One region of the Vibrio sp. E150_011 genome, then DNA from elsewhere that is predicted to be linked to it. Evidence: predicted binding sites of a transcription regulator. Region 1 holds the regulator's gene; each other region holds the start of a gene.
The links. Region 1 encodes CRP, which controls carbon source genes, mostly activating them, when cyclic AMP is high. Its sites were predicted from a motif close to TGTGANNNNNNTCACA; they were not measured.
Positions count from the first base shown of each region.

Region 1 (8,089 bases):
CCGAGCCAAGGTATCGATCTCAGAGCACGCCAGTTCACAAGATTATCTTATTGCAAATACGTCATTTGAACACTTTAGAGCAACAGCCGCGAAAGCCGCTTATGACGCAGAAAGCCAGCGTGTCTTGTTAGCTCCAAGCGTGGCCGAGGCCTTGAACCTTTCTGAAGGTGATATGGTACGTATGCTCGCTCAGTAACAGGCTCTTGATGTTTATCCCGCCACGTTTGGTTATTTTTCGTGGCGTTGAAGACAATGCTCCAACCATTTTTATATGTTAAGGAATTCTCGATGACTCAATGGATCGCAGGACAGTGGGTAGCAGGACTTGGTGAACAATTTCATTCATTGTCACCTTACAATAATGAGGTGGTTTGGCAGGGACAATCAGCCACACCGGCGCAGGTTGAGTCCGCGGTTAGTGCCGCAAGACAGGCGTTTATCTCTTGGAAAAAAACCTCGTTTGAAGCGCGTGAAGCCATTGTATTAGCCTTTGCCGAAAAGCTAAAAGCGCGCAGTGAAGAGATTGCTATAGCGATTGCTAAAGAAACGGGGAAACCGTTGTGGGAAACTCGAACGGAAGCGGGCGCGATGGCCGGTAAGATTGCGATTTCCATTCGAGCCTATCACGAGCGTACTGGTCGCTCACAGCGAGAAGCGGCGGGGAACCAAATAGTCCTTCGTCATCGCCCTCTTGGTGTTATGGCAGTATTTGGGCCTTATAACTTCCCAGGGCACCTGCCCAATGGCCATATTGTTCCAGCGTTGCTGGCAGGGAACACGGTTGTCTTTAAGCCTTCTGAACAAACGCCACTAGTGGGTGAGCTTGCCATGCGGATTTGGCAGGAAGCAGGGTTGCCAGAAGGGGTTATTAACCTAGTGCAAGGCGGTAAAGAAACCGGCATTGCTTTAGCTGATGCCAAAGGTATTGATGGCGTGTTGTTTACTGGCAGTGCGAATACTGGCCATGTCCTACATCGTCAATTTGCCGGTCAGCCTGATAAAATGCTGGCGCTAGAGATGGGGGGCAACAACCCATTAGTTGTCAGTGAGGCGTATGGCGATCTTGATGCAACGATCTACACCATCATTCAGTCTGCTTATATCAGTGCAGGGCAACGTTGTACGTGCGCCCGCCGATTGTATGTTCCCTTTGGCGATAAAGGTGACCAACTTGTTGAAGCCCTGGTCGCCGCGATAGCAAAAATACGTATCGATGAGCCGTTTGCCGATCCGGCACCCTTCATGGGACCACAAATATCCATACAGGCAGCACAACACATCATACAGGCTCAGTCCGCACTGCAAGCCTTAGGCGGCAAGAGTTTGGTTGAGTCACAGCAGCGACAGGCGGCATTTGTGACGCCAGGGTTGATTGATGCGACCACAATTGATGTATTACCTGATGAAGAATATTTTGGCCCGTTGTTGCAGCTTGTACGCTATGAAACGCTAGATCAAGCGGTTGAACTTGCCAATGATACCCGTTTTGGTTTATCCGCAGGACTTATCTCAACCAATGACGACGAGTGGTTGTATTTTGTTGACCATATCCGTGCTGGTATTGTGAATCGTAACCGTCAGTTGACGGGCGCGAGCGGTGATGCACCATTTGGTGGCCCTGGTGCATCCGGTAACCTGAGGCCGAGTGCTTTCTATGCCGCAGACTATTGTGCCTATCCGATGGCATCGATGGAGGGAGACGAAACGATTCTTCCAGCGACGTTAAGCCCAGGACTCGATCTCTAAGGAGCAACATATGAAAGTTGAATGGTTATTTGAGCAACTGTGGCAAGATTATACGACGCGCCTGTGTCCATCCGCCGCGAAAATTCAGGGGTTGCTGAAGGAGCAAGAAGCACTGATTAATGATCACATTGCCTTGCGCACCTTTAATCTTGACCCTGTTGGTATTGAGACATTGGCCAAGCCTTTTCTTGAGCTTGGTTACCAGCAAGGAGGCGAGTATGAATTCAAAGCTAAAAAGCTGTCAGCCATTCATTTAGAGCATGCAGACAACACGTTACCTAAGGTTTTTATTAGCGAACTGTGTGTGGAGCAGTGCTCACCCGAGCTACAGGCCATTGTGACCAAGCTGGTGGATCAAGTTGATAGTGAGGCCGTATCGTCGGCAGATTTTCTGTTTGGTGGGCGTCTGTGGACGTTGAGCTGCGAAGATTATCAAACACTGGCGCAAGAAAGTGAGTATGCCTCTTGGCTTGCCGCTCATGGTTATGGTGCAAATCACTTTACCGTGAGTGTGAATCAGTTGCAGCGATTTGAAGACGTCGTGGCTGTGAATCATTATTTGCGCCAGGCTGGTTTTGAGATCAATGAATCAGGTGGTGAGGTCAAGGGATCACCTGAGGTGTTACTGGAGCAATCATCGACCATGGCTGACAAAGTATTGGTGTCGTTTTTAGGCGAAGAGAAGCGTGTACCTGGAGGTTTTTATGAGTTTGCTAAGCGCTATAAAATGAATAATAACTGCTACTATCAAGGGTTTGTGGCAGCGTCTGCGGATAAAATTTTTGAGAGTACCCATCAATAAATAGACTCACCCTTTCGCCATAAAAAAAGCCACCTTGCGGTGGCTTTTTAATTATTAGTAACGTTAGATATTAACGCGTGCCGTAGACCACAATAGTCTTACCATGAGCAGAGATAAGGTTCTGCTCTTCCAGCATTTTAAGAATACGTCCTACTGTTTCACGAGAACAACCAACGATCTGGCCGATTTCTTGACGAGTAATTTTGATTTGCATGCCGTCAGGGTGCGTCATTGCGTCAGGTTGTTTTGCTAGGTTAAGTAGCGTCTGAGCAATACGACCAGTTACGTCAAGGAACGCAAGGTCACCAACTTTCTGGCTTGTCACTTGTAGGCGACTTGCCATCTGAGAAGATAAGCGCATGAGAATATCTGGGTTAACTTGGATAAGTTGACGGAATTTCTTGAAAGAAATCTCAGCCACTTCACAAGGTGATTTAGCTCGAACCCACGCTGTACGTTCTTGGTCTTCTTCAAATAGGCCTAGTTCACCGATGAAGTCACCTTGGTTAAGGTAAGACAAGATCATCTCTTTGCCTTCTTCATCTTTGATAAGTACTGCTACTGAACCTTTTACGATGTAGTAAAGTGTTTCAGCCTTCTCGCCCGCATGGATTAGCGTGCTTTTTGAAGGGTACTTGTGAATATGACAATGTGAAAGGAACCACTCTAGCGTTGGGTCGGTTTGAGGTTTACCTAGAACCATATTTCTTACTTCCTCTGCAGGGTATGCTTGCTGCTTTCCATATATTATAGCAAGTCCATTGTGTTGAGACTCACTAGCATAAAAGCACTTTGAAGATGGCGCAAGCGATCTTCTGTTTCAAAGAAATAGTATCCTTTTTTGCGCGGACTTTCTTGATTTTAATCGTGTCATCAGACCATTTTCCTATACAAAACTGTGCACATGATCACGGTATAAAAAATCATCTAAGTTTAGGCGCAAAAAACTAACCTATTTTCCCTGTTTCTATTAGCTGCTGTAGTATAGGACGGACAATTAATTCCATCGCAAAACTCATTTTCCCGCCCGGTACGACGATGGTGTTATGACGTGACATAAAGGAACCGTCAATCATTGAGAGTAGATATGGGTAATCGACATTCTTAATGCCCCTTAAGCGAATGACGACGAAACTCTCATCGAGACTTGGGATTCCCTTCGCATTAAGTGGGTTCGACGTATCAACGGTGGGGACGCGTTGGAAGTTGATATGAGTACGCGAAAATTGTGGTGTGATGTAGCTGAGATAGTCGTCCATTGACCGTACTATGGAATCGGTCACTGCTTCTCGAGAGTGTCCACGGTCACGTGTATCGCGAACAAATTTTTGGATCCACTCCAGGTTGACGATTGGAACCATGCCAATCAAGAGGTCAACGTGCTGAGCGGCATTAATGGCACCATCAACAACACCACCATGTAACCCTTCATAAAATAATACGTCAGAGTTTTGGGGTAAGTCTTGCCAAGGCGTGAAGGTGCCCGGCATTTGATTGTATGGGACCGCTTCGTCGAATGTATGTAGATAGCGACGAAATTGGCCGACGCCATTTTGTCCGTAGTTTTTAAAAAAGGTTTCAAGTGCAGGAAAGTCATTGGCTTGAGGGCCAAAGTAACTGATGTGCTTACCCTGTTCTTTTGCTTTGCGGATCTCGACATCCATCTCTGGGCGAGTAAAGCGATGGAAGCTATCGCCTTCGATAAACGCAGGTCTGATGTTCATCATGTTGAACATCTTGCGAAATGCTTCTGATGTTGTCGTTGTTCCAGCTCCTGAGGAGCCTGTCACCGCGATGATAGGGTGTTTCGCTGACATAACACTTCCTGTGTATTTTTAGTATTCATATCCCGATAAGCTGGGAAATGTTGTTTATGTATGGTTTATCTTAATCTGGGCACGAGCTTATCATGAGCGATTCAATCTATAATTGACGGCAAACGTATCGTTAACGGTAAATATGTAGTTAACGGTAAACGTATAGCTACCATCAACTATTTACTGATAAGCAGAGGCTTACTATAGCACCTCATAGCCAAAGGCGAGATATTTACAACGAGTTACGCATCTTGATGTCGACCGTTTCGTGTAATTCAGAAAAGACAATGACGGCTTCTCCCGATTCTAGTTGGCTTCGTACATGTGCAAGTTTATCGGCTAGAGTGTATTCGCTTTCACCGTAATCGGTGCCTTCACGCAATACAAATTCTTGAATCAAATTATCGAGTGTTTCCGATGCGATCTGCTGCCATGGGATAATCATAAATACCTCTCTCTTCTATGATGGTGAGAGTATATCAGAGATGAGCCCGACAGGAGTTATTCAGCAAGGTGTCGATAATAACTTGGCAATACTTCTTCAAGCCAGAAAACGGGTTTGCGCCAGCTTCCAGATAAAAAGCCGACGTGCCCACCTTGTTCGAGTAAACGATAGCTTAGATGAGGGGTCAGCTCATAATCAGGAATCACCTCATGATTCATAAATGGGTCGTCTTTAGCGTGGATAAACTGCGTAGGGATGACGATATCGTTCAAGCGTGGTAGTGCAGAACATCGTTGGTAATAGTCATCAGCGTCCTTAAAGCCGTGAAGTGGCGCGGTAATTAAATCATCAAATTCATAAAGCCTTTTCATTTCTTTTATTCGAGCGGCGGTTAACCCTAATGCCTCGCTGAGTAGGTGAGTTTTTAATAATGCATTTTTCTTCATCGAAGAGAGTAGGTAGCGTCGATATAGTTTGGAAAAACCTTGTTCAATACGGCTAGAGCACGCTGCGAGGTCTAAGGGGGCAGAAACAATCGTCGCACTATCGAGCTTGGTATCTGTCTTATAATGGGCGAGATAGTTAGTCAACATATTGCCCCCAAGGGATATGCCTACGGCTACCTTTTTGGCATTTGGGTAGCGATGATCCAAAAGCTCAATGAAGTGTCTTGCATCCCCGATTTCACCAGAATGATAGGCCCGAGCCAGACGGTTTAGATTGGGACCACATCCTCTAAAGTGCATCATAACCGCGAGCCAGCCTTGTTTTGCGAAGGCGTGCATCAACCCATTGGCATACGGGCTATTAAAGCAGCCTTCTAGTCCATGAAAGAGGACAAAGACCGGCTTATGCTTTGCCTTATCACTGTGGGGATCTTCACTCCATGCCAGTTCAACAAAGTCATCATCGGGGGTCTCAAGCGTTTCCCACACGGGGTCAAACAAGGAACGACGACGGATGAATCGAGGTATCAAGGTTTGAATATGCGGGTTACCGAGTCCCTTGGCGGCGATAAAAGGTTGTAGTGTCGGTGTGTTCATAATGTGAATTCACTGATTGGGTTTGATAATAATAGTGTATTGAGCTTTTCTACGCCGCTCTCTAGCTGTTCGATCGTTTGGGGGGAGCTTAATGAAAGCCGAACCGCAGGAATGACCGTTCCGCCCGGAGGGGCAAACAACTCTCCAGACTTAACAATGACACCTAACTCTGCCGATTTTTGAACAAATTCACTGAGTCGCCACTGCTCAGGTAGGGTTAACCACACATGAAAACCACCGCTTTGGTAGCGCATGTTAAAAGCACCGAGAACGCGCTTGGTGATGGCCAGTCGCTGACTCATTTCATTATGAATGGCGGTGATATTGCGCTCTGCATCGCCAGATAGCAACATTTCACAGGTGAGTGCAATCAGCAAAGGGCTGATCATCCAGCTGTGGTTTTGTAGAGACAGAACAAGTTGTGGGTACAATTTTTCTGGCGCACTGAGATAGCCGACACGTAACCCAGGTGCTAAGCATTTTGAAAAGGCGCCAATATAAATGACGGTTTCTGGTGCCGAGTTTACGAGTGGTGCTGGGGGCGAGTTGAGCAACAAGCCGTTAATGTCATCCTCAATGATATAGACATTGTTGGCTTGGCATAGTGCGATGATAGCCTGGCGCCTTGCGGGTGACATGATAGCAGTGGTTGGATTTTGCAGTGTGGGTGTGAGGTATAAAAAGCGCGGAGAATAGCGCTTGCAGCATACCTCGAGCGACTCCGGTGTGATCCCTTCATCGTCCATTTCAACCCCTTTTAATGTGAGCTGATTTTGCCTTGCAAGTGAGATGACACCGGGGTAGGTGTACTGCTCCACCAACACCGTATCACCCGGACGAGTAAAGGTATCAAGGACCATCTGAATGGCGTGTTGAGCCCCCGAGCTAAACAGCAGCTTGTTGACATCGAGAAGGATGCCTTGCTCTTTCAACCAGTTTGCCACGATAGAGCGATGAGCATCCAAACCAGTTGGCGGTTGGTAAAGCATCAGTTGATTGAGGTGTTGCGAAGATTGTCCTATACGCTGCATGGCCTGCTTGAGCATGTCGCTGCGATCGAGCCGCGGTGGAATGTTGTAGCTAAAGTTGCACTCGTTTGAGTGTTCTGGGAGCTCTTCAAATAACCAGCTCGGCTTCTCATTGTCGGTGACATACGTTCCCGCTCCAACTCGTGCTTCGACAAGCCCCCGACGCTCAACCTCTGCGTAAGCGCGAGTAATGGTACCCACGGTGACGGAGAGCTGATCGGCTAGCCAGCGATGGGTGGGCAGCTTTTCATTGCTCGAGAGTGTGCCATTGTTGATTTGATCGCTGATCTGATCGGCAATCTGTTTATAGATCGGCATCGGATCTTGTTTAGTTACACGAATGCTTGAGATTGTCATGGTGACAATAAACCTTTTGCGTCAAGTTTAATCCATTGTTATGGTTATTTTGTCGGCAATTTATCATTTATGCAACCATAAAATGGCAAATTGTATCGATACAATTTAAGCTATTGGATTAAGGAAGCAGCATGGAATGGTCGTTTATAATGTCAGTCGCTTTGTTTGCGATTGTCATGACAGGTACGCCAGGGCCTAACAATGTGATGTTAACGGCGTCGGGTGCCAATTTTGGCTATGTTAAAACGTTGCCACATTGTCTGGGTATCGGGCTTGGCTTGATCAGTTTGATTCTGATTAATGGCGCAGGGTTAGGGGTGATCTTTACCAATTACCCTGTGGTTCAGACGTTACTCAAATGGCTGGGTAGCGGTTATTTACTGTACTTAGCGTGGCGGATACTATCGGCTGGGATCAGCACTTCGTCGCAAGATGATCAAGCAAAACCGATGACATGCTTTCAAGCGGTCTTATTTCAGTATTTAAATCCTAAAGCATGGTTGATGTCGATCACTGCAGTGAGTTCATTTGCGCTTTCCGGTGAGAGTTATTGGTTCTCACTTGGGGCGATCTGTTTGATCTTCTTATTGATTCAAGTCCAAACGTCTTCTGTTTGGATCGGCTTTGGCACGATAATTCGCCGCTACTTATCGACACCGATAGCTTGGAAGCGCTTTAATTCGAGCATGGCTATGCTCACAGCGTCGTGTGTCTTGTTTATTTGGTAATGTCGTTTGCTTGCTTGTCCGAGTGAGGAATAAGTCGCTAATGTACGAGCATTAAAACGAGTATGACTTATCCAGGGGGCGATTACTGGCGAGAGGGGAAGAAGGTCGCGAAAGGTTTGGCAA
Region 1 covers NZ_JBHFOL010000011.1:44,352-52,440, reverse strand. The annotation lists gene astA (arginine N-succinyltransferase) at 1-196, shown strand, start outside; gene astD (succinylglutamate-semialdehyde dehydrogenase) at 289-1,746, shown strand; gene ACE1OE_RS16315 (2-oxoadipate dioxygenase/decarboxylase family protein) at 1,757-2,548, shown strand; gene crp (cAMP-activated global transcriptional regulator CRP) at 2,619-3,251, opposite strand; gene ACE1OE_RS16305 (phosphoribulokinase) at 3,496-4,365, opposite strand; gene ACE1OE_RS16300 (YheU family protein) at 4,598-4,810, opposite strand; gene ACE1OE_RS16295 (hydrolase) at 4,867-5,853, opposite strand; gene ACE1OE_RS16290 (aminotransferase-like domain-containing protein) at 5,850-7,238, opposite strand; gene ACE1OE_RS16285 (LysE family translocator) at 7,370-7,966, shown strand; gene ACE1OE_RS16280 (TIGR02444 family protein) at 8,049-8,089, opposite strand, start outside.

Region 2 (8,089 bases), on a different contig from region 1:
AATACGACGAACCTGGGCTACAACAGCATTCGCTTCGATGATGAAGTCACACGTTATACCTGCTACCGCAACTTTATCGATCCTTACGCGTGGAGCTGGAAGAACGGCAATTCACGCTGGGATTTATTGGATTTGATGAGAACCTGTCATGCACTGCGCCCGCAAGGGATTGAGTGGCCAGAGAATGCGGACGGCTTTACCAGTTTTAAGCTAGAGCACCTTTCCATCGCTAACGGCATTGAACATGCAAATGCTCATGACGCAATGGCTGACGTCATCGCAACCATTGAACTCGCCAAAAAAGTGAAAGCGGCGCAGCCAAAACTGTTTGATTATTTTTACTCGATGCGCCAGAAACGTAAACTAAACGAACTGGTTGATATTGTTAACATGACTCCGCTTATGCATGTCTCAGGTATGCTTGGACGCGAGTGTCAATACACCAGTTGGGTTGTGCCTATTGCTTGGCACCCAACCAATCAAAACGCTGTTATTGTGGCTGATTTAGCAAAAGATCCACAACCTATCTTAGATTTAACAGTAGAAGAGTTACATACTCGCCTCTACACGAAACGGGACGACCTTGCCCCAGATGAACTTCCAGTACCACTGAAATTAATCCATTTAAATAAATGTCCAATCTTAGCCCCAGCTAAAACACTGACCGCAGACAACGCAGAAGCAATCGGCATCGACCGCCAACAATGCTTAGCAAACTTGGCTCTGCTCAAAAAGAACCCTGAGATTCGAGAAAAATTGATTGGCTTGTACAATATCGAACGCGAATTTGATAATGATAACGACGTTGATACTCAGCTTTATAGCCAGTTTTTCTCGCCGTCCGATCGCGCAGCGATGGATATCATTCTTGAGACCGACCCTAACAACCTTTCAGCGCTAGACATCAGCTTTAGTGATACAAGAATTGAACCTTTACTGTTTAGGTATCGTGCTCGACATTATCCTTGGACGCTTGATGAAACCGAGCAACAAAAGTGGGCCGGCCACTGTCGAGAATTTTTCGAGAGCCGGATTGAAAAATATATGTTCAACCTAGAAAATCTGGTGATGGAAAACGAATCTGATGAGAAGAAACTCACCGTATTGAAATCGGTGTACCGCTACGTTGAAAAATTAACGTCTTGAGCGTCCTTCCCTTCTTGCTAAACATGAGTCTGAAGGGAAAACAATTGCTACCAAAGCGTTTACGTTAGCCTTTACAACTCATTCATTTCCACTTTCAAATTGGGCATAACGTGATTTGTTGTTTGCCCAGCGCCGTCGAAGAGAATGTCATGATAAAAACTGTGCTTCACTACATCTTATCTTTTGCCTTAATTTTTGCCGCTTTGTTTGCCGGTAATACGATCCAAAGCCTGCTCGATGTCTCTATCCCGGGCAGTGTTTTCGGCATGCTGTTACTCTTTACATTAATGGCGACGGGGATTCTTCCCGTCAAAGCCGTTCAACCGGGTGCGCACGCTTTTATACGCTATATGATCCTTTTGTTTGTTCCCGTTAGCGTGGGGTTAATGAACCATTTCGATACGCTTATCGATAATGCACTTCCAATCCTTGCAAGTGCAGTCGGCGGCACCATGATCGTCCTCGTTTGTCTATCTGTATTTTTAGACAGATTTCTTAAAAAGGGGAATAAATAATGTGGATATTCGCGACAATTATCGTGTTCTTTATCGCTCGATTTATTGGACAAAAAGTCAAAAACCCGCTGTTCAACCCATTATTGATAAGTATCGCCATCCTTATTCCAACATTGCTAATTTTTAATGTGCCCTTCGACACTTACTATCAAGACAACGAATGGATAAGTTATCTATTGCAACCAGCCGTGGTTGCCCTAGCCTACCCTTTGTATGAACAACTGCCACAAATTCGCGCAAATTGGCGCATCATTATCTTAGCTTGTGGGGTAGGCAGTGTAGGCTCTATGTTTACCGCGTCCGTTATTGCGGTTTGGCTAGGTGCTGACATGCAATTAGTCGCGAGCTTATTAGGTAAATCCGTTACTACACCAATCGCAATGGAAGTCTCAAGTCATTTAGGTGGTGAGCCTGCGATCGCCGCTATACTTGTTTTATTGGTCGGCTTATTTGGTGCGATCTTGGCTTACCCTTTATATCAATTGCTCGGCGTCACACACCCGATTGCAAAAGGACTGACTATGGGCACCGTTTCCCACGCACTTGGAACCGCAACATGCGCCGAAAAAGATCCAAGAGATGCCGCTTTTAGTTCATTGGCCTTGGTTATTTGTGGGATAATAACCTCAGTGTTAGCACCTTCGTTTTTTGCCTTCGCTCTCTGGTTAAATCACGTTTTGGGCTAAGCGAGTATGGTGATTACGTCACTATCTGAGCGCAATTACGATTTTGGCTCACTTACTGTTCTGGTTGAGCTAGGTATCTTGCTAGATCGTTGCTGCGCATCTTGATGCACCAACAAACGAGCATTGCGTGATATCACTCTAATTATGCAAAATGAATCATTGTTGCACCATTAATTGTGACACAGATCGATATAAGTGATAATAAAGTTACATAGAATAAATAAAAACACTTATAGAAAATAAAGGGAACACGAATGACAGATCGTTTTGACTCTGTACTCAATGAAGCGCCAGCAATCATTAAGCAGTACTTAGAACCTATTGTCACCCATGAACAATTCGATGCGACGCTTAGCCCTAGCCAATTTGAAACGCTGCTTTCTCTTTCAGGGCTTGCCGATAATGAGCTGCGCCTGGCGTTGCTCCCTTTTGCAGCGGCATATTCCTATGCCCCTATTTCTGAGTTCTTTGTTGGTGCAATTGTTCGAGGTACGTCTGGTAAGCTCTATTTTGGTGCCAATATGGAGTTCCTTGGTGCTCAGCTCGGTCAAACGGTTCACGCAGAGCAATCGGCGATAAGTCACGCTTGGATGAAAGGTGAGCAAGGCGTCAAAGACATCACCATTAACTTCAGTCCTTGTGGGCACTGCCGCCAATTTATGAATGAATTGACCACCGCCCAACAGCTCGTCGTTCAGTTGCCTGAACGCGACGAAATGACATTACAGCAATACTTACCTGAAGCATTTGGTCCTGGGGACTTAGGGATCACTGATGGTTTAATGACGCCTCTTTCTCACGGTAAAGATATTAGCAATGTCAGTCTGTTAATGAAGCAAGCCGTTGACGCATTGAACCGTAGCCATGCACCTTATACTAATAATCTTAGCGGCGTTGCTATCAAGATGAACGATGGTCGTTTATTTCAAGGTGCTTATGCCGAAAATGCGGCGTTTAACCCTAGTTTACCGCCGCTACAGGTTGCACTTGCTCAGCTATTATTGGCGAAACAATCGTTGAATGATATTAGTCTCGTTGCTTTGGTTGAGATGGCTGACGGCAAAATTAGCCACCTAGCAGACACTCAAGCTACGCTAGAAGCCATTAATCCAGACATTCAGGTCGAATACGCTACTATTTAAGCAATAAATAACGTGCTTCCAAGCTGAAGCACGTCTGCCTTCCCAACTCAAAGTGATTCTCTTAATTACGGCATAAAACACGCGCGCAAACGATTGCTTTTTCTGTATAAATCAGTATTATTCACCGGAATTTTCCTGATTTATACACAAGGATCTAATATGTTTGGTACCGCAACGAATGAAAATGCTACCCGAGTGTTATTACTGGGCTCAGGCGAGCTTGGTAAAGAAGTCGCTATTGAATGTCAGCGTCTCGGATTAGAGGTCATTGCGTGCGATCGATATCCTAACGCACCAGCCATGCAAGTTGCTCATCGCAGCTATGTACTCGACATGCTAGACGGTGATGCACTTGAAGCGATCATCACAAAAGAAAAACCTGATTTTGTCGTCCCAGAAATTGAAGCTATCGCCACAGAAAAGCTGGTGGAACTTGAAGCTCAAGGGCTAAATGTTGTGCCAACGGCAAACGCCACCAAGTTGACGATGAACCGCGAAGGTATTCGTCGACTTGCCGCGGAAGAGCTCGGCCTTAATACCTCTCCTTATCGCTTTGCCGACAGCTACGAAGACTTCGTAAGCGCCGTAGAATACGTTGGTATCCCTTGCGTCGTAAAACCCGTAATGAGTTCTTCAGGCAAAGGCCAAAGTATCATTAAAAATCAAGACGATATCGATAACGCCTGGACGTATGCCCAAGAAGGTGGACGCACTGGTGCAGGACGTGTCATCGTAGAAGGTTTCATCGATTTTGATTATGAGATCACTCTACTCACTGTCCGTGCCGTGGACGGTGTGTCTTTTTGTGCGCCTATTGGGCACCGTCAAGAAGATGGTGATTATCGTGAATCGTGGCAACCACAAGTGATGTCTGAAAACGCGACTAAAGCCGCTGAATATACCGCTGAACAAGTGGTTAATGCGCTTGGTGGTTATGGTTTGTTTGGTGTTGAATTATTTGTAAAGGGAGATAAAGTCATTTTTAACGAAGTCTCTCCTCGCCCACATGACACTGGCTTAGTGACGCTCATTTCACAAGAAATGTCAGAGTTTGCACTTCATGTGCGCGCATTCACAGGCATGCCTATCAATCACATCGCACAGTATGGCCCATCGGCTTCTGCAGTAATTCTTGGGCAAGGCACATCAGATAACATTCGTTTTACCGGTGTATCTGAGGCGGTTTCAATGCCTCAAACACAAGTTCGTTTATTTGGTAAGCCTGATATTGATGGTCGACGCCGACTAGGCGTTTCTCTGACTCGCCGTAAGTCGATTGAAAGCGCTATCGATGATGCGATTGACAGTGCGAAGCACGTGAAAGTGGTTTACTAACCTAATTAGCGGTATGCACGGTTGTTACATACTGTACGATTGTCGCCCCCGCTGCTTTCCACCAACCTGAAACATGAATGCAGAGAGATAGTAGCCCAAATAGCCGCTATCTCTCATTATCATATCCAAACTAACCACTGATCAGACTATTTTAACGACTCAATTAGCCACACATCCTCACAGAAATGACTCAGCCCTTGTTTAATCCTTCGGTGTTCACTATCCGCTTCGTCTCTTGCTAAACGCGTCACACGAAAACCGTTATCGAAATAGTTTTCGACTTCTAGTTGCGGCACGCTATATGGCGGTCCAGCCATTTCGTCTTGAATATAATCCAAAGTCACCAGCAAAATCCGACCGCCCGGTTTAAGCACCTGCTTGAGTTTATCGATGTAAAGCAAGCGCATATCCGCAGGCATGGCAATTAACGCCGCCCGATCGTAAATCAAATCAACACTTTCTATTGGCGCTGTAAAAAAATCCCCGACATAAATATTAAGCTCATCAAACTGATACAGCTCAAATTGATGGTTAAGTGTTGTGACGAGTGGCGTATAAAAGTGTTCCGCAAAAAAAGAGCGGACCGCTATTTGGCTTAACTCAACTCCTTGTACGTTATCGTGACGCTGCGCCAACCAAACCAAATCTTCTGACTTACCGCACAATGGCACAAATACAGATTGCTCACGGGTCGGTTCTAATACTGGCCAATGTTCTATCAAAAGTGGGTTCACATCCTCAAGATGAAAACCAATTTTGTTTGCTGCCCATTTATTGTGCCAAAGCTCAAAGTCGTTCATTTTAGATTCATTTTAGGTGTGGATAATGGTTAACGTAGAGTTTACAGATTGAGGACAAAAAGTCATGTCTAGCTGGGGTATTATTTCTATGAGACAGGCATCACAATTTGCTTAAAGACCTTAACAACTGACTTGGTAACCAAATAACTGTCCCCATATCATAGTTAGCACTACTCCAAACGTTATAGCACTTTTTTTACACCGTTTTTGTAACGTAACCAGGAGAGAGCATGAGCATGTTTTTCCGTGCCGCAGCACTAACGCTGTTGGTACTCAGCCGCGCACCAGCATTTGCGGCTCCGCTTGATGAATCCAACTCTAACCAGACAAAAGGGAACCAAGAACAAAACCAAATAAGTCCATCGAACTTTAAACATAGTCTCAGTGGCCTTTATGGTATTAACCCTGTCGATACCGATGTCGCGCAACCGCATGCGGATTTTGATGTGTTGTACAGCAAAGCCCATCAGGCTCAACATGAGTTAGAATCGTTGTGTAAAAGCACAGCATTACTGACTCAAACTGACGCACAATTTTCAGGTGTTAAATCGTCAGAGCGCGCTCTGGAAAAAATCAATACTGAGTTAAACGGTGAAGTAAACCAAATTACCGATTTGGCTCGAGCGACCATCGTCGCAAATGATGTATCTTCATTGGTCAGTGCATTTGAAGCCCTCAGCCGAGAGGCTAAGGTCGTTAGAGTGAAGAATCGATTTAAGTCCCCTAACCCATCCGGCTATAGAGACCTTAATCTTTTAGTACAACTTCCTAAAACGGGTATTGTCGCGGAGGTTCAGCTGCACTTAAAAGCCATTGCAGATGTTAAGAACGGACCAGAACATGACCTTTATGAAATTATTCAAGGTATTGAGCGAAATGCAGCTACACACAATCGTTCTTTGAACGACATTGAAACGGCTCAAATTACTAGCCTACGCCGCCAATCCATGGAGCTGTATCAAAATGCATGGCAACCTTATATCACTACGCATATTCAAGCCGCGTAATTACGCTTAATGACAGTAATAACATCATCACCAGAAACAAAAAGACCACGCATTGCGTGGTCTTTTCGTAACAATCAAATATTAATCTAGTTTGATGTTTTCAACACGAGCCTTCAGTTTTTGTCCTGGACGAAACGTCACGACACGTCTAGCGGAGATAGGGATATCTTCTCCAGTCTTAGGGTTGCGACCTGGACGTTCGTTTTTGTCTCGAAGATCAAAATTACCGAAACCAGACAGCTTTACCTGCTCGCCATTTTCGAGTGATTTTCTGACTTCTTCAAAAAATACTTCTACCGTTTCCTTGGCATCCCGTTTACTAAACCCGAGTTTCTCAAACAGGTTCTCAGCCAAATCGGCTTTTGTGAGCGCCATAAAACTCCCCTCAAAGCTATTTCATACCTAGCTGTTACGAACGCAACAACACATATTTAGTTCGACCAATCAACAACATAACAGCCTAACTGTGAAAAGTGTAAGTCAACCTTATGATTTTCGCCAACTTTTTTATTTCATGGAAATGTCAGGATTTTATCTTACACAACCAAGCACTTACCCCTATTTCGATACAATCATCCAATACAAAGGAAAATAAACAAAAAAACCAACATTAAACGCCATTAAAACCCATTAAAAAAGAATAAAAGGGATACCCCACTAAATACAAAAACCTTAATCCAGCACACATTTTTTACAGAAATAACAAGCAAAAACAGAGAGTTGCGGCTAAATATCGGATATGAAACACGTTTAATTCCCACTCTGGAACTGGACAAAATATCCGGTTGCAGACTAGAATTTCAGGTTGATTATTTCTTTTAGATACAAAAAAGGCGAGCTTCATATCGCTCGCCTTAGTCTTATCATTGGAACGTCAGATTAGTCGCGTAATACCGCGCTGAACTTATCAGCAACAGAGGCGACGATAGCATCGACTGATCCAGCGATGTCTGCATCTTCAAGTGTGCGCTCTACAGACTGTAGGCTAAGTGCGATAGCTAGGCTCTTCTTACCTTCTTCTACACCTTTACCAACGTATACGTCGAATAGCTTGGCGTCTGTTAAGAACTCACCACCAGCAGCGATACACGCTTCAACGATGTCGCCAGAAGCAACAGCTTCATCGACAACCAGTGCGATATCACGACGGTTTGCAGGGAACTTAGATACTGCGACGGCTTCTGGAAGCACGCGAGTGTTAATAGCTGCCCATTCGATTTCGAATACGATAGTACGGCCGTTAAGCCCAAACTTACGCTCTAGTTCTGGGTGAACAGTACCAATGATACCCACTTCTTTCTCAGTTTCGAGACCAGCGTCTACAACGATCGCCGCAGTTTGACCTGGATGAAGTGCTGGGTGCTTAGCGGCTTTAAAGCTGTATGCTTTTTCGTTCGCTGAAAGCTCAAGAACGGCTTCTAGGTCACCTTTAAGATCGAAGAAATCGACAGTGTTCGT
Region 2 covers NZ_JBHFOL010000009.1:97,221-105,309, reverse strand. The annotation lists gene sbcB (exodeoxyribonuclease I) at 1-1,146, shown strand, start outside; gene ACE1OE_RS15000 (CidA/LrgA family protein) at 1,296-1,661, shown strand; gene ACE1OE_RS14995 (CidB/LrgB family autolysis modulator) at 1,661-2,347, shown strand; gene cdd (cytidine deaminase) at 2,602-3,489, shown strand; gene purT (formate-dependent phosphoribosylglycinamide formyltransferase) at 3,649-4,824, shown strand; gene ACE1OE_RS14980 (thiopurine S-methyltransferase) at 4,971-5,624, opposite strand; gene ACE1OE_RS14975 (RelA/SpoT domain-containing protein) at 5,855-6,631, shown strand; gene ihfA (integration host factor subunit alpha) at 6,713-7,006, opposite strand; gene pheT (phenylalanine--tRNA ligase subunit beta) at 7,511-8,089, opposite strand, start outside.
Region 2: the regulator CRP is predicted to act here: its motif matches at 2,474-2,489, upstream of cdd (cytidine deaminase).

Region 3 (8,089 bases), on a different contig from region 1:
TTTTAGGTTTTTTAGATGGAGTCACTAAATAATGTGCTACTCACCAATATAAATTCCGGGAGGAAGTCGTGGATAGAGGTTGGCACTAAAATTTTGCTGAAATGCCAATATTTGTTTGGAATTGGTTCATCCACTGGGTATTGAAACCGATGAGGCAGCTGGTCTCTGTTGTCGGTAAGTTGCATACGGATACCGTTTCGTTGTCGACAACAGTGCCTTGCCAGCGTGCTTGTCCATTGATAAATAAACGCTGAGTGAGTTGATATTCCACGCCACCGTAAATACTGGCTGCAAAACCTGTTTGAGAGCGAGTCCATTGTGCTGATATATGAGAGGCGCCGATCCCGGCGCCGATATAAGTGATGGTTTTGTTTGCAACAAGGTATTCAGCGCTACTCTGAAATTGAAGGTATTGTATTGTTGTCTCAAGATTTAGGGTATCAAGTGACGAATTTTGGTGAGAATAAAATAGTCCCATTCGACCATTTTTTACCGGAAATTCGATCGCTAAAGCGAGGTGTGTTGAAGCTGATATATCATATTTATTGTTATTTTCGTCCTCAGCGGTCCCCCCAACACTGGCTCCAATAAACGGAGTTAAAATGACACTAGCAAATACAGGATAAGGAAGAATTAAAACAAAAATAAACCGAAATGATTGCAGAATGAGCGATACCATGACATGTCCTTACCGTTGCTGCTATTGGAGCTTGATTGGCTAGCTGTATGAATCAAATTGTACTAACGTTTAAACATAGTGTGACACTAACATCATAATTTTGAAGTTGTTATTTCTGCAATGCCATAGTGTGTCACAATAGTAAATGTAATGTTACATTCTGGAGGTTGTATGGAATTTGATATGAAAATGGCGCTGGGGATTGTTACGGTCGCATTAGGCATTATTTTTGCCTTTGGTTTTACTGCAATTCTGGCCGCTTAATTATAACGATGAAGAATACCGGTGTGGTAACGGATACCCATGCTGCTTGCGATGTCGCGCGTCTTGCCCAATATGTAGCAGGAAAAACAGCGCTGGTTGCGCAAGGTGGTGGACAGCGTGGGATCTTTACCTCAGGGGTGCTCGACTCTTTTTTATTGTCTAATTTTGATCCCTTTGATGAATTTTATGGTACTTCCGCAGGTGCCTTAAACTTGTGTGCATACCTGTCTCGTCAACCTGGATTAGGCCGATCATTTCTTCTGGATCTGACTACGGATCCAAAATTTTTTAATGTATTTAGTTTCATTCGGAAAAAGCAGTCTCTCAATTTGGAGTGGGCACTCGATCAGTTATGTGAGTATCCCTACAAACTCGATATTGATATGGGACGCAGAGTCATTGGTGAGCGGCGTGCTTATGCCGCGGTCACCGATGCCTCTACGCTTAAAGACCATTATTTGCCTATGCTGAAGCAAGACTGGTATTCCGTCATGATGGCAACGAGCGCTATCCCTAATCTCTTTGAAGGCACTGTGGCGATTAATGGACAAGAGTTTATTGATGGGGGAGTATCGGCATCGATCCCAGTGCAAGAGGCATGGCGGCAAGAAAACCGAATGATCGTTGTGATTCGAACAGAGGAAAGTGATAGTGGCGTTGAACCGATTATCGTAGACGAAGAGCGCATTACTGAGTCACCCGCTTGGTTTCGCGAGTCTTTAAACAGTGTGCAACTTCAATGGCAGGATAAACTTGAGCAGTGGTCTAAAGATTGGAATGGTTTTTTTGATCTTCAATTGAGTAAAGCAGTGGCTCAGAAACATTCTCAGCATCTAAATATGATCAATGGTGGGCGCTGGTTGTTTGGTGGCGCTGATATTTATCGGTTAAGTCATCTCTTTGGTGAAAAATTTGATGCAGGCTTGGCTGATATGTTGATGGTGCACTATCAAACTTATTCACTTACCAACACGTTCTTGTCACTTCCACCGGATGACTGCTTTATTGTTCAGATTGCACCAAGTCAACCGTTAAAAACATCGTCGCTAATGAGTGATAAAGATGATATTTTGCATGATTATCAGCTGGGTTTAAAAGCGGGTTTTCGATTTATTGAGCAGTATCAAGGTGTGACTAAAGGTAAGAAAGCCTCTGATTTATTCAGTGATGATCGAATATAATACTAGGCGTGCATTGCGCTTATTAATCGAAGTAAAAAAAGTGGTTCATCAATTGCAACTCTCCTCGTTTTGACCTTGTGAAATGTAGTAAACTTTCATGTTTCTAGTCCCAATGATGGCGTGTAACATGACTTGCACCCCAAAGTTCACCCTATATGCGTGATGTTTGTCACGGCGATTCATTAAACTACTTCACAATTACTTCGCAAAGTAAAAAAATTGCTAGGTTGTTGTTTTTTGGAGTGCAAGATGTACATGGCTCAACCTGGGCATATCGACCATATCAAGCAGGTCAATGCTGGTCGTGTGTATAAATTAATAGACCAATATGGGCCTATTTCGCGTATCGATTTGTCGAAGCTAAGCGGTTTAGCGCCGGCAAGTATTACGAAAATTACGCGAGAACTTATCGCTGCACACCTCATTCATGAAACCGTGGTTCAGGAAGCGATCAGTCGTGGTCGCCCTGCTGTTGGTTTACAGACCAATAATCAAGGTTGGCAATTTTTATCGATGCGTCTCGGACGTGGGTACCTCTCGATAGCTCTTCATGAGTTAGGAGGGGATGTGCTTATCGATACCAAAATAGAAATTCATGAAGTTGATCAAGAAGATGTCGCTGCACGCCTTCTGTATGAGATCGAGGAGTTTTTTGAAACTTATAACGATCAACTCGATAGGGTTACCAGTATCGCGTTGACGCTCCCGGGATTAGTGAACACTGAGCAAGGCGTTGTTTTGCAGATGCCGCATTATAACGTTGCTAACTTTCCGATTGGCTCTGAGATATTTAACGCTACAGGATTGCCTGTCTTCGTAGCCAACGATACGCGTGCTTGGGCGTTAGCTGAAAATCTCTTCGGTCACTCTCAAGACTGTGATAACTCGGTTCTAATTTCTATTCACCATGGTGTTGGCGCAGGGATTATTCTCGATGGCCGGGTGCTGCAAGGAAGACATGGTAATATTGGTGAGCTGGGACATATTCAGGTTGATCGTAATGGAATGGAATGCCATTGCGGCAACAAAGGATGCCTGGAAACGGTGGCAAGTTCTCAAGCTATTCGCCGTGAAGTGATACAAAGAATTGCCAATGGAGAAGCGTCGAGTTTGGTTGAGGCGTTAAATGATGATGAAGATGTGAGTGTTGAAGCAATCTGTGAAGCGGCCGCAAATGGTGACCCTTTAGCGGTTAATGTTATTGAAAAATTAGGCGATCACCTCGGATCGGCGATTGCTATTGTGATCAACCTGTTTAATCCTGAAAAAATATTAATTGGTGGCGTGATTAACCAAGCTAAAGACATCTTGTATCCTGCGATTCAGCGCTGTATTGAGCAGCAAAGCCTTCCTGCTTACACTAAGAATCTCAAAATAGTGGAATCTCGTTTTTATAAACAAGCTACCATGCCTGGAGCTGCACTTGTCAAACAAGCGCTTTATGACGGTGTACTACTTATGAAAGTCATTGAAGGCTAACCACTTTACCGTCTTTGCGATGCATCATAGTTTTCTACCTTTCGTCGCTAAACTTCTTGTCCATGGTGCCGATTACATGAGATAAGAATCTTCGTATGTGTTTTGCCAAGGAAGTCTCATGTCGAGCGTATTAAGTTCAGTTGATCAAAGAACGCAATTGGTGGGAGAAAACAGGTTAGAACTTTTATTGTTCAACCTGAACAGCCGTCAGACTTTTGCTATAAATGTATTCAAGGTAAAGGAAGTGATTAAGCTTCCTGTGCTTACTCAACTTCCCGGCTCTCACCCTAGCATCTGTGGTGTGGCATCACTACGTGGTGTCTCTGTGCCAGTTATTGACCTTCGTCGAGCTGTGGGTTTTCCTAGACCTGCGGAAGGGGGGGACCATAATCTTATTATTACTGAATATAATCGTACGGTTCAGGGGTTTCTTGTCGGTGAGGTTCGAAACATTGTTAATACAACTTGGACGGAAATTCAACCACCGCCTCGTACGGTTGGACGTGCCAATTATCTCACAGCGATCACCAAAGTTGAACAAGACCAATTAATCGAATTGGTTGAAATTATTGATGTCGAGAAAGTACTTGCTGAGATCATTGATTATGATGTGAGTATCTCAGAAGAGACACTGGATAAGGCCCTCTTACCTCATCTTGCAGGGAAAAAAATATTAATTGTTGATGACTCATCAACCGCTAGGAGCCAAGTAAAAGGCACTTTATCTCAACTCGGTGTCGAAATTATCGAGTGTTTTGATGGCGCGATGGCCCTTAGATTACTTAAACAGTGGTGCGACGAAGGTATTGATGTTTGCTCCGAACTGTTAATGATGATCACGGATGCAGAAATGCCGGAAATGGACGGATATAAACTTACTCACGAAGTTCGAAGCGACCCGAGAATGAGTCAGTTGTATATCACGCTCAATACTTCTCTTAGCGGTAGCTTCAATGACGCAATGGTTGAGAAAGTTGGTTGTGACCGGTTTATTTCGAAATTCCAGCCTGATCTGTTAGTCGACGTTGTACAGCAGCGGATGGGTCAAATATTATAATTTAGACTTTTTGCTCTATTTGCTTTGTTACGGATGAATTAATGTCATGTTATCATTCTTGTGTATTTATTGTGCTATTACGAATTGTGCTATTACGATAAGTACCGCAGATTATAAAACTACTGACTAAGGTTGTTCCATCAGAATGATTTGGCTAACTTCAAAAGTCATCATGACTTTAAGTTTACTGGTCTTCAAGGAATGGAAGAAAAGACGTACGGAAGCGGCAGTTGAAATAGATCGATAATTCAATGCTTGAAGCGTAGTGATAGCTTGGATTGAAAAGGGAGCATTTGCTCCCTTTTTCATTGTTTCTAGTTTACGTCCAGTCTAGTTTAAGGCTAGTGAAACTGCCGCGATTGAATGGTGAGTTTGGACAGTTCATGTGTCATGTCGGTGAGCCTACCGGCAATGATATGTGTGACGTTTCCCTCTCTTTCTAAAATCCCACTTATTTTTAAAATCTTAGCCGTTAAGTAAGCCTTTTTTTGTGCTTTCGCGGTTGCGCTCCAAACCACAATATTAATATTGCCAGTATCATCTTCCAAGGTAATGAATGTGACCCCAGCAGCCGTGCCAGGCGATTGCTTCCCCGTCACTAGTCCAACGACATTGACCATCGATTTATGAGCGTGCTGATGCAGTTCCTGCATACGTGTAAAGCGGCCTAGCGTACCTGCTCTATCAAGTAACGTAATTGGGTGTTGTCGTAATGAGACGTTTGTCGATGAAAAATCTTCAAGAACGTTATCTATTTCTGTTGGCGTATTGGGAAGCGCTTTGGATTCGTAAGGGAGCGATTGAAATAGCGGGAGATCATGTGCATTGTCCATCATGGCCCAGCGTGTCGAATAACGATCGCCTGAAATCGATTGTAAAGCGTCCGCTGATGCCAATTGTTCCAGCTCTTTCTTGTTGAGTCCCAATTGCTTAATTTGTGTTGGTGTAGTGAATCCTTCTTTAGGACGATGTTGAAGAATTCTCTTTACGCTTTCTTGGCTCAATCCCTTAATCTGTGTGAAGCCAAGGCGGATTGACAAGACGGTGTCTTGATGGTGAACGTTTTCGACTAAATAGTGGTGGTATTGCGAATGGTTGATGCATATCGGCAAAATGCTGACACCATGACGCTTGGCGTCTTGTAGTAGTTGAGAAGCACTGTAGAAACCCATCGGTAAACTATTGAGCAAGGAGGTATAAAAGACCTCAGGGTAGTAGTATTTCAGCCAAGCAGAACAATACGCTAATACGGCAAATGAGGCGGAGTGGCTTTCAGGGAATCCGTACTCACCAAAGCCACAAATCTGTTCAAATAAGCGTTCCGCAAAATCACGTTCATAGCCTCTTTCTAGCATGCCGTTGATGAGCTTGGAACGAAACGTAAAGATGCTACCGTTTTTTTTCCAAGCCGCCATTGCTCGGCGCAGTTTATCGGCTTCCCCGCCGCTAAAGCCTGCGGCAACCATGGCGAGTTTGATGACTTGTTCTTGGAAAATGGGCACACCAAGTGTGCGAGATAATACCTCTTCGACTTCCTTTGAGGGATAAGAGATAGCTTCTTCACCGTTTCTACGCTTTAGAAAAGGGTGCACCATATCCCCCTGGATAGGACCAGGACGAACAATGGCAATTTGGATCACGAGGTCGTAATACGTCGCTGGTTTTAGGCGCGGCAACATACTCATCTGTGCTCTCGATTCAATCTGGAATACGCCGACAGTATCGGCTTGTTGTAACATGCGATAGACATTCGCATCATCTTTTCGTCGAGTGATGCTGGCAATACTAAGGTCATGGCCATAATGTTGTTTGACTAATTGAAAGCACTTTCGAATGGCGGTCAGCATGCCAAGGGCAAGTACATCCACTTTGAGTAACCCTAAGCTTTCTAAATCATCCTTATCCCATTGAATGACCGTTCGTTCATTCATCGCAGCATTTTCAATTGGTACGAGTTCATACAATGGCCCGGATGAGATAATAAACCCACCGACGTGTTGAGAGAGGTGCCTCGGAAACCCCATGATATCATTGACTAGCTCAATAAAGTGTTGGCCTTTTAAGGAATCAGGTTGTAGCCCAAGTTCGATGATCTGGGCCTGCCATCCTGTACTATGGTCGCGACGATTGATATTTTTGATAAAGTAATCAAGCTGAACCTCTCTGACGCCAAGCGCCTTTCCTACGTCTCTTACTGCGCTTTTAAATCGATAAGAAATGACCGTTGCCGCCAGTGCAGCACGTTCTCTGCCATATTTTTTGTAAAGGTATTGAATGACTTCTTCACGTCTCTCATGCTCAAAGTCAACATCGATATCTGGCGGTTCATTACGTTCTTTACTAATGAAGCGTTCAAATAAAACTGAAATCTGTCGAGGATCCACGGAGGTAATATACAAGCAATAGCAGACGATGGAATTCGCGGCGGAGCCCCGGCCTTGATAGAGGATGCCTTGTCGCTTGGCAAACATAACAACGTCATGAATGGTGAGAAAGAAAAAGGGGTAGTTGAGTTCATCAATTAACCTTAATTCCTTTTCTATGATGTCTTCAATTTCATTAGATATTCCTTCAGGAAAGCGAGTGTGTTTACCATGCTCAACCAACTTTCGTAAATACGTCATTGGCGTTTCGCCGTTTGGGACTAATTCACTTGGGTATTCGTAGCGAAGCTCTCCGAGGGAAAACTTACATCGTTGCGCGATATGAACACTTTCGTCTATCCACTCTTGAGAGTAGAGCTTTTCGAGCTTAGTTTTTGACCGTAAGCAACGCTCAGCATTGACGAGCAGTTGGCCACAGACGTTATCAATAGAAGTGTTTAAGCGTATGGCCGTTAATGTGTGCTGGAGAGGAAGGCGAGTTGCGGTGTGCATGAGTACCCCGCCACAAGCCGTAATCGTGATGTCGAGATATTTTGATAGTGACTGGCAATGTTGTAAATAACGATGTTCATGAGACGTCAGATGTCTCTGGAGGCCAATCCAAACCCTTTGCTTATGGTGCTTACATAACCATTGTCCCCATTTCCGATCATGTTCGTCACCGGTGGGTAGCCAAATAATAAAGCAATGGCGTAATGACATTATGTCCCATTCTGATAGTTGATAATCCCCCTTTTTACAGCGGCGCCTTGCGTTGGTAATGACTCGACATAGTTCTGCATAGGCGTCGCGATTTGGGCTAATGAGAATGAATTGACATTCAGCATTGAGCCAAAACATGCTGCCAACGATTTGTTGAATCGTGAGATTATGCTGTTTGATGGCTGTGTGAGCGCGCACCACCCCGGCGACGGAGCATTCATCGGTGATGGCCAACGCAGCATATTGCAGAAAATCGGCTTGTAACATCAGTTCTTCTGCATGCGAAGCCCCAGTGAGAAACGAAAAGTTGCTTTGACAAAATAATTCAGCGTACTTCATATTA
Region 3 covers NZ_JBHFOL010000002.1:295,776-303,864, forward strand. The annotation lists gene ACE1OE_RS04525 (outer membrane protein) at 86-679, opposite strand; gene cydH (cytochrome bd-I oxidase subunit CydH) at 851-943, shown strand; gene ACE1OE_RS04535 (patatin-like phospholipase family protein) at 952-2,124, shown strand; gene mlc (sugar metabolism global transcriptional regulator Mlc) at 2,374-3,603, shown strand; gene ACE1OE_RS04545 (chemotaxis protein CheV) at 3,722-4,660, shown strand; gene ACE1OE_RS04550 (error-prone DNA polymerase) at 5,002-8,085, opposite strand.
Region 3: the regulator CRP is predicted to act here: its motif matches at 2,283-2,298, upstream of mlc (sugar metabolism global transcriptional regulator Mlc).

Region 4 (8,089 bases), on a different contig from region 1:
GAGCAGGGCAATCCACAAGGTAGCGCTAAGCCAAGAAAAGTAATGAAAGCGTGACGTTTCATGAGTTCGCATCCCCATCATCATGGGGACAACAGAGCGCACGCACGGAATGAAGCGAGCACTGAACAATGCAACTAAGCCATGGCGACCAAGTAGAGCGTCAACGGTATGCATGTTGCGTTCGGGGACTTTTGCGAGCCAACCTCGAACCCAAGGAAGTCGATTAAGCCACTTTCCTTGTAAATACGCTAACCAGCTGCCTGTTGCAGCGGCAATGATTAGTAGCGGAAAGGCAAGAAAAGGGTGGAGGACTCCGACAGCGGATAAGGTGCCCACGAGAACAACGACGCTATCACAGGGGAGTGGCGCCGCGGGTAAAAAGCTGCTTTCTAAGGCAATTAGAAAAGTGACCAAAATATAGATAAATATCGCGCTTTCTGGCGCCAGCAGCGTATTAAAATCCTGATGCCAAAGGGCAATCACGACGTCTTGTATCGTTTCAAACATAGCGGTTCCATATACCAACGGTAAATATTACGGTGGGGGTTCTTAGTGGGGAATGGAAAGCGTTCAGCGAGAGTGAATAAAGCGAAATAGCAGGTTGCTGTCTTGCCAACCAGCGATTCGGTTGTTTTTGAGTGTCAAGGAGCGAGAGGGGGCGTAATGAGTGAAACGATCATGGTCGTGAAGCGCTGAAAGCGTCAATATGAACGATGACCATGAAGGCCGAGCTTTGGCTGGTGGTTGAGCGTTTTGTGATAAAACCCGAGAATTAGAGTGACGTAATATCAAGGTATCGATTGTGAAATCCGGCGTCCCTTGTTGGCTTATTGCCACGGTATGGGGCGCTGTTTGCTTCGAACCAATGACATCGACGATATGGCTAAACAGCAATACCGTGATGAGAGTCATGATGAAGAAGAGTGGTTCAAGCTGTTGTCGCACGTTAAGCGCTCAATGATGAAATCTGCTCATATGTACGTCTAACCGCCAAGAAAAGCAATCGCATTTCTCATCGAGCGATAAATCATGACTTTCTGTTGTAATGCAACCGGTTACACCGCGAAGACGGTGTACGAAAAAGGTAAAATATGAATAAATAAAAACGCCCAAACGGTGTAAGCCGCTGGGCGTTTTTTTATGAAAAAGCGAATCTCGTGCTTGGGCTGTATTGGCTATCCCGCTTAATAGCGAGTGAACCACCCGAGGCATGTGAGGGGTGTGTTAATACCCCATCAGTTGCAGCAGATTTTCTGCGGTACTGATCGCTTCTTTGCGATTGGCAATATTGAGTTTTTGGTACAAATTCCGGATATGCGTCTTAATTGTGGTGCCAGCGACATCCAGCTCTTGAGCAATCTGTTCATTGCTGAATCCTGAGTAGATTAATCCAAGAACTTGCCATTCACGTTGGGTTAGCGGGCTAGTACGTACTAACTCCGGTATGTTGGGGTGATTGACGAGCTTCTCGACAAACTCCTCGTTGAAATGCACCGAACGACTGCGTTGCGTCGTGTTGATGTCTTTCATCAGAAGCTGGGCGCGATGACGTTCAAGGTCGCCAAGTTCAGAGCGTGAGGCGAGTTTTTCAAGCAAATGACCAATAGTTGCACCATCCACCAAAAAGTTACCAATCATGCCAGTTTGGTTCGTCAGTACAAGTGCTTCTTTTAAGCGTACTTTGGCACTTTCGTCGTCGCCAAGTTGCACCCATAAGATCGCTTCTACAATGAGATTTCGATTCGTGTCAGTGACTAGGTTATAGGTCGCCGCTTCTTTCGCCAAAAACTGTAGCGTGGTTTTTGCTTCATCAAATTGCTTTAAGCAAATCTGAGCGCGAGCAATATTACGCCATTGCAGTTGTAAGAAATGGTTGCATGCGCTGTCGGGTCTGATCGCCGTCTCTAGCCATTGTTCAATCGCGTCTTGGTCGCCCCTTGCTTGCCAATACAGTAGCAAAGAAAGCGATGCGTTGGCTGTCCAGTCTACGTGGTAGGTTGACTGTTTCATCAGGTGTTGAATCTGCTCAATGGTCTTTGAAGCCTTGTCTAATTCACCCCGACCAATGGCAATGCGAGCGATCATTGAGTAGCTGTGTAAATGCTTACTTGGCTCATGCTTACCTAGGATATCTAGCCCTTTGTACGCACACTCTTCCGCTTCATCTAAGCGGTTCCAACACCATAAGATTTGCGCTCGGACACGAAGCAAGAACTCGTGCATTGGGACTTGGTGCAGTTGTTGTTCTTCGATCAGTCTAAACGCACTTTCTTGCACCTCATAAGCCGCTTGAACATAGCCTTGAGCAATTAAAATTTCACTTTGCTGAAGCTGTGCCCATAGCGCTTGGTGGTAAACATGATACTGACGCGCTAGCTTTTCGGTTTGCTGCATCATTGGCAGTGCGCGACTGAGTTGGCCCGTGACGTGGTTGACTTCACCAACGACCGAGGTGGCGACAATACGGCTGCGATAGACCGAATGATCCAGTTCACCTAACGCCAGTTCAGCCAGCTCAAGTGCTTTTTCTGGTGAGTTTTGATTAATGGCAACCTGAGCACGCAGCGCGTTGAATTCCCCATCTTCTTTTTGAGAACGCTCTACCTTGCGTAATGCCATCTCGCTATCGGATTTAGCAATCAGCTCACCGACTTCGTTATAGCGATGCTGGCTTTGTGCTAACCATGCTTGCAGCATACACAACCTCGGATGACTGTAGAGTTGATCATCCGTTAGGATTTGAATGGCCTCCTCCAGCGTAGCAAGCTCTCCTTGGTTAAACATTTTCCAACCAAACTCGTTGAGGATGGTCACGGTGAGTTCGCTATTCGCGGCTAATCTTGCATGCCTGAGCGCTTGATGGGGAACGCTTTGTTCTAACCAAGCTTTTGCCGCGGCGAGGTGAAGATCCAATTCTTGCTGCGGAATTCTGGCTTTACGTTCATGCGACAAGAACTCAGCAAACAAGTTATGGAAGCGAAACCAATTGTTTTCGCCTTCAAGCGGATAGATAAATAGACCAAAACGATTTAAAGATTCAATCATGCTGAGCGCGTCATTTCGTTTGGTTAATGCCGTGACCAGATCGTCATTGAAGTGATCTAAAACGGAACATTGCATTAAGAAATTACGCGTATCTTTATCTAGTAAATCAAACACTTCTTCGATCAAGTAGTCCCAAAGGTGAGCGTGATTAAACTGAGATATGGTTTCGACGGATTGTGCTAACGTTCGCTTTTGATGTTGAGCTTGTAGGGCAAACAGCTGCAAAGCAGAAGGCCAGCCTTCGACGTAAGTTCGCAAAGAGTCAGCGGTCTCATCATCGATATCATCCGCGAGACGCAGATTAAAGAAACGTGTGGTTTCCTCGGTATCAAACGCGAGTAATTCATTGCCGATTTCAATCATTAAATCGCGCACACGCAGGTTTGCAGTCCCTAGTGGCGGATTACCACGACTTGTCACGACCAATGTAATGTTATCGGGCATGTGCTTAAGGAAAAAACGCATGGCCTCATGGATGTCTTCATCGGTGATGAGGTGGTAATCATCGAGTACGACGTAGCATTCGTGGTGGTAGCTCGTCAGTTCTGAGAATACTTCTCCGAGTAGAGAATGAAGAGAGGAGAATTGACGGCGTTCTGCGAGTTTCTGAGCATTAGGACAGCTATTGTGCGTAGCTTTATTAATCGCCTGTAAGAGATAGTTGACGAAGCGGAATGAGTCGTTATCACTTTCATCGACGCTGTACCAGCCGACGTGAGGTTTGTCAGACAACCATTGTGCGGCCATGGTGGTTTTACCATATCCAGCAGGGGAGCGAAAAAGTACAAGCTTGTAAAAAGGGGCCTGTGAAAGTAGGTCCAAAACTCGTGGACGGACGATAGCGTTATGCAAGCGTCCTGGGCGAGTTAATTTTGAAGGAATCCACATAGATATTTCCTATCATTTTTATAGTTAGTGTCTTCGCTAATACTGAGCGGCCTCGATGAGGAAAAAGACACGAATTCTACGACTTTAAAGTTGCCTTTTTGATGTTAGGCGAGGTCTAGCTCTACAGTGTTTGATCAACGGCTAGATTTTGCTTTAAAAACAAACAACACGCCAACTACGCCACGAATTTGTGATCATTATCACGAATAGTTGTGTGCTGGTCGTACTGCTTGGGCGTCATGTATACAAAAAAACCGTCCGATTAGGTGAATTTTTTAATTCAATTGTGATCTCAGACTCAAATTTCGAATTCGATATGCACCTATTTAACCGTACAGTCTTAGTTAGCGATTACAGTGATTGTGACGCTGGCGTGATCGTTATCACCGGATAAAAGCCAAAGCCCAATTGAAATGGGATATTGATCACTCTCTGAAGGGGAGTACGCCCTCTACGCCCTCGTCACTCATCCTCCAAGGAGTCGGAAGTAGGAGGATGTTTATGGAGACGTCACCATGCACGATATGTGACAGATGGATAAAACTTAAAGTGAGATTTCTTAATGAAACCTGCGCAACAGAAAAAATTCAACAAAGCTTCTTTCCAAGACAGTGTTAAAAAGCATCTTTCTGCGACTTATGCGACGACAGTAGAAACCGCGACCGAGCGCCAATGGTATTTGGCAATGGGGCGCGCGCTGGCAGAGCTTACCACTTTTGACTTACTTGCAACGGAAGCGGACGACCGCATCAAGAACGCGAAAAGCGTTAACTACCTATCTCTTGAATTCCTAATTGGCCGCCTGACAGGTAACAACTTGATCAGCATGGGCCTGTATGAACAAATCACTCAAGCTATGAAAGAGTTAGGTCACAACCTAACGGATCTGCTTGAAGAAGAACGTGATCCTTCATTGGGTAACGGTGGCCTTGGTCGTCTTGCGGCTTGTTTCATGGATTCTTGTGCCGCTCAAGAATACCCAACAGTAGGCTACGGTCTTCACTACGAATACGGTCTCTTTAAGCAATCTTTCCAAGATGGTCGTCAAAAAGAAGCACCTGACGCATGGCGCGGTGTTGAAGGTTATCCGTGGGAAGTAGCACGTCCAGAACTGGCACAACAGATTGGTTTTTACGGCCATGTAGATGTTGAATACGTTGACGGTAAAGAAGTACGTACTTGGGTTCCAGGCATGGAAGTAAAAGCAATGCCGTGGGATCTACCAATTGTCGGTTACGAGTCAAGCACCGTTTACCCGCTGCGCCTTTGGGAATGTCAGGCCATTGCACCTTTCTCACTAGCAAGCTTCAACAACGGCGATTACTTCGAAGCACAGCACTCGCTAATCGATGCTGGTAACATCACGAAGGTTCTATACCCGAACGACAACCACGAAAAAGGTAAGACTCTGCGTCTAATGCAGCAGTATTTCCACTCAGCGGCGTCGGTTCGCGATATTCTACGTCGTCATGAAGCGGCTGGTTTTGCACTAGCGGATCTTCCTAAGCAGGAAACGATTCAGCTTAACGATACGCACCCAACGATCGCCATTCCTGAATTAATGCGCATCCTAATTGATGAGAAAGGCCTAACTTGGGACCAAGCGTGGGAAATCAGTGCCCACACATTCGCATACACGAACCACACACTACTTCCAGAAGCATTGGAGACATGGTCTGAATCTCTTATCAGCCGTCTGCTTCCTCGTCACATGGAAATCATCTTTGAAATTAACCACCGCTTCATGCAAGAAGTTCGCAAGATGTGGCCGGGTGATGGTGAGAAGCAAGCGAAGCTTTCTATCATTCAAGAAGGTTTCCACCGTATGGTTCGCATGGCAAACCTATGTGTGATTGGTTCTTACAAAGTGAACGGTGTAGCCGCACTTCACTCTCAACTGGTTAAGAAAGACTTGTTCCCAGAGTTCAACGAAATCTTCCCAGGTAAACTGACTAACGTTACAAACGGCATCACGCCACGTCGTTGGTTGAAGTTCTGTAACCCTGGTCTATCGAAACTCATTACTGACAAGATCGGTGCAGAGTGGCCGGCGAAACTAGAGCAGCTAGAAGGTATTGCTCAGTTTGCAACCGATGCAAAATTCCAAAAAGAGTTCATGGCGGTTAAGAAAGAAAACAAACAGCGTCTCGCTGATTGGGTTCAAGAGAACATGGGAATCGAGCTGGATACTAACGCGATCTTTGACGTTCAAATTAAACGTCTACACGAATACAAGCGTCAGCACTTAGACTTGCTACACATTCTCTCTCTCTACCACCGTATTCTTAACGAACCTGGTTTTGAGTGTGAGCCACGTGTTTGTTTCTTTGCAGCAAAAGCGGCGCCGGGCTACCACCTAGCGAAAGAGATCATCTTCGCAGTGAACAAGATTGCAGAGAAGATCAACAACGACCCTCGTATCGGCAACAAGCTGAAAGTGGTCTTCATTCCTGATTACCGCGTGAGCATGGCTGAGATCATCATCCCTGCGGCGGACGTATCTCAGCAAATCTCGCTAGCAGGTAAAGAAGCATCAGGTACGGGTAACATGAAAATGGCGCTTAACGGCGCGTTGACTATCGGTACGATGGACGGTGCAAACGTTGAGATTCGTGAAGAAGTAGGTGACGAAAATATCTACATCTTTGGCCTAGATGTTGATGGCGTTCAAGAAGTGAAAGCTCAGGGCTACAACCCTTACGACTACTACAACGCGGACCCGCTACTAAAAGCATCTTTGGATTTACTGCTAGGCGAAGAATTTACGCCAGGTAAACCAGGTTTACTTCGTGCAACCTACGATAGCTTGCTAGATGGTGGTGACCCTTATCTATGTTTGGCTGATTTTGCCTCTTACGTGCAAGCACATGAAGACATGGGCAAGCAGTATCAAGATCAAGCGGGTTGGGCGAAGAAAGCCATTCTAAATACTGCCTTGGTGGGCAAGTTTACGTCAGACCGTTCAATACGCGACTACGTCAACAATATTTGGAAGCTTGAAGCAGTAACTCGTTAAGCAACCTAAGCCAAGGCCTCGAGCCTTGGCTTTTACTCCTTATATCTATTAATAACCCTACCGTTTTGAAGGTAATGATGTCCTTCGGAGAGAGCGATGAAAGAACAAACAGCATTAAAGCAAGTTGCTGACATGGCAAGAATAGCCGACAGCTACGTGAGTGCGTGGGGCAGTGAAGCGAAAGTAGAAGACGATATTATTCTTCGTTTGCTTGCGTCTTTAGGCTATGACACGACTAATGATGAGACTCTGCTGAAGTCAGCAGAACGAAAACACAAGAAAGAAGTTCTAGAGCCAGTCCTAGTAGTGAAAGATGGCGATGCTATCGAAGTAGAACTTAACCTTGGTGTGAGTGCTCGTGAGAGTGACTTTAGTTGGCGCCTAGAAACAGAGCAGGGAGAAGTACTTGAAGGCTATCTTCAATCTCAGATCGTTCGTGATGAGCGCGCCGAGGGTGGCCCTTTAGTATTTTCGTTGCCAAGTGACCTCCCTTGGGGTTACCACAAATTGTACTTGGAACGTAAGCGTCGTAAAACACCTTATGAGATGACGTTGATTTGTACACCGAAAGCCTGTTTCAAACAACCTCAGATTGATCAAGGTAAAAAGCTTTGGGGACCGAGTGTTCAATTGTATACGTTGCGAACTCAGCATAACTGGGGTATCGGTGATTTCGGAGACTTAAAGCAGTTAGTGAGCGACATTGCCGCACGTGGTGGTGATTTTGTTGGTTTGAACCCAATTCACTCGTTGTTCCCTGCGAACCCTGAGGGCGCGAGTCCATACAGCCCATCGTCACGTCGTTGGTTAAATATTCTGTATATCGACGTGAGCTCTGTGCCTGAATTTGCATTGAGCGCTGATGCTCAACAACAAGTGGGCAGTTCTGAGTTCCAACTTCGTTTGCAAAAAGCACGTGATTCTCATTGGGTCAATTACACAGAAGTTGCGGCTTTGAAAATGAGTGTTCTGCCGCTGCTGTTTTCTCAGTTCAAATTGCGTCATCTAGACAAGCAGTCTGAGCGCGGCAGCCTGTTCCTAGATTTTGTGGAACAAGGCGGAGAAAGCCTCGTTCATCAGGCGGCATTTGATGCCATCCATGCCGACCTTCACGCGGAAGATTCGAGCGTGTGGGGATGG
Region 4 covers NZ_JBHFOL010000001.1:695,499-703,587, reverse strand. The annotation lists gene ACE1OE_RS02895 (DedA family protein) at 1-507, opposite strand, end outside; gene ACE1OE_RS02890 (hypothetical protein) at 571-945, opposite strand; gene malT (HTH-type transcriptional regulator MalT) at 1,225-3,933, opposite strand; gene ACE1OE_RS02880 (glycogen/starch/alpha-glucan phosphorylase) at 4,496-6,949, shown strand; gene malQ (4-alpha-glucanotransferase) at 7,046-8,089, shown strand, end outside.
Region 4: the regulator CRP is predicted to act here: its motif matches at 4,219-4,234, upstream of ACE1OE_RS02880 (glycogen/starch/alpha-glucan phosphorylase).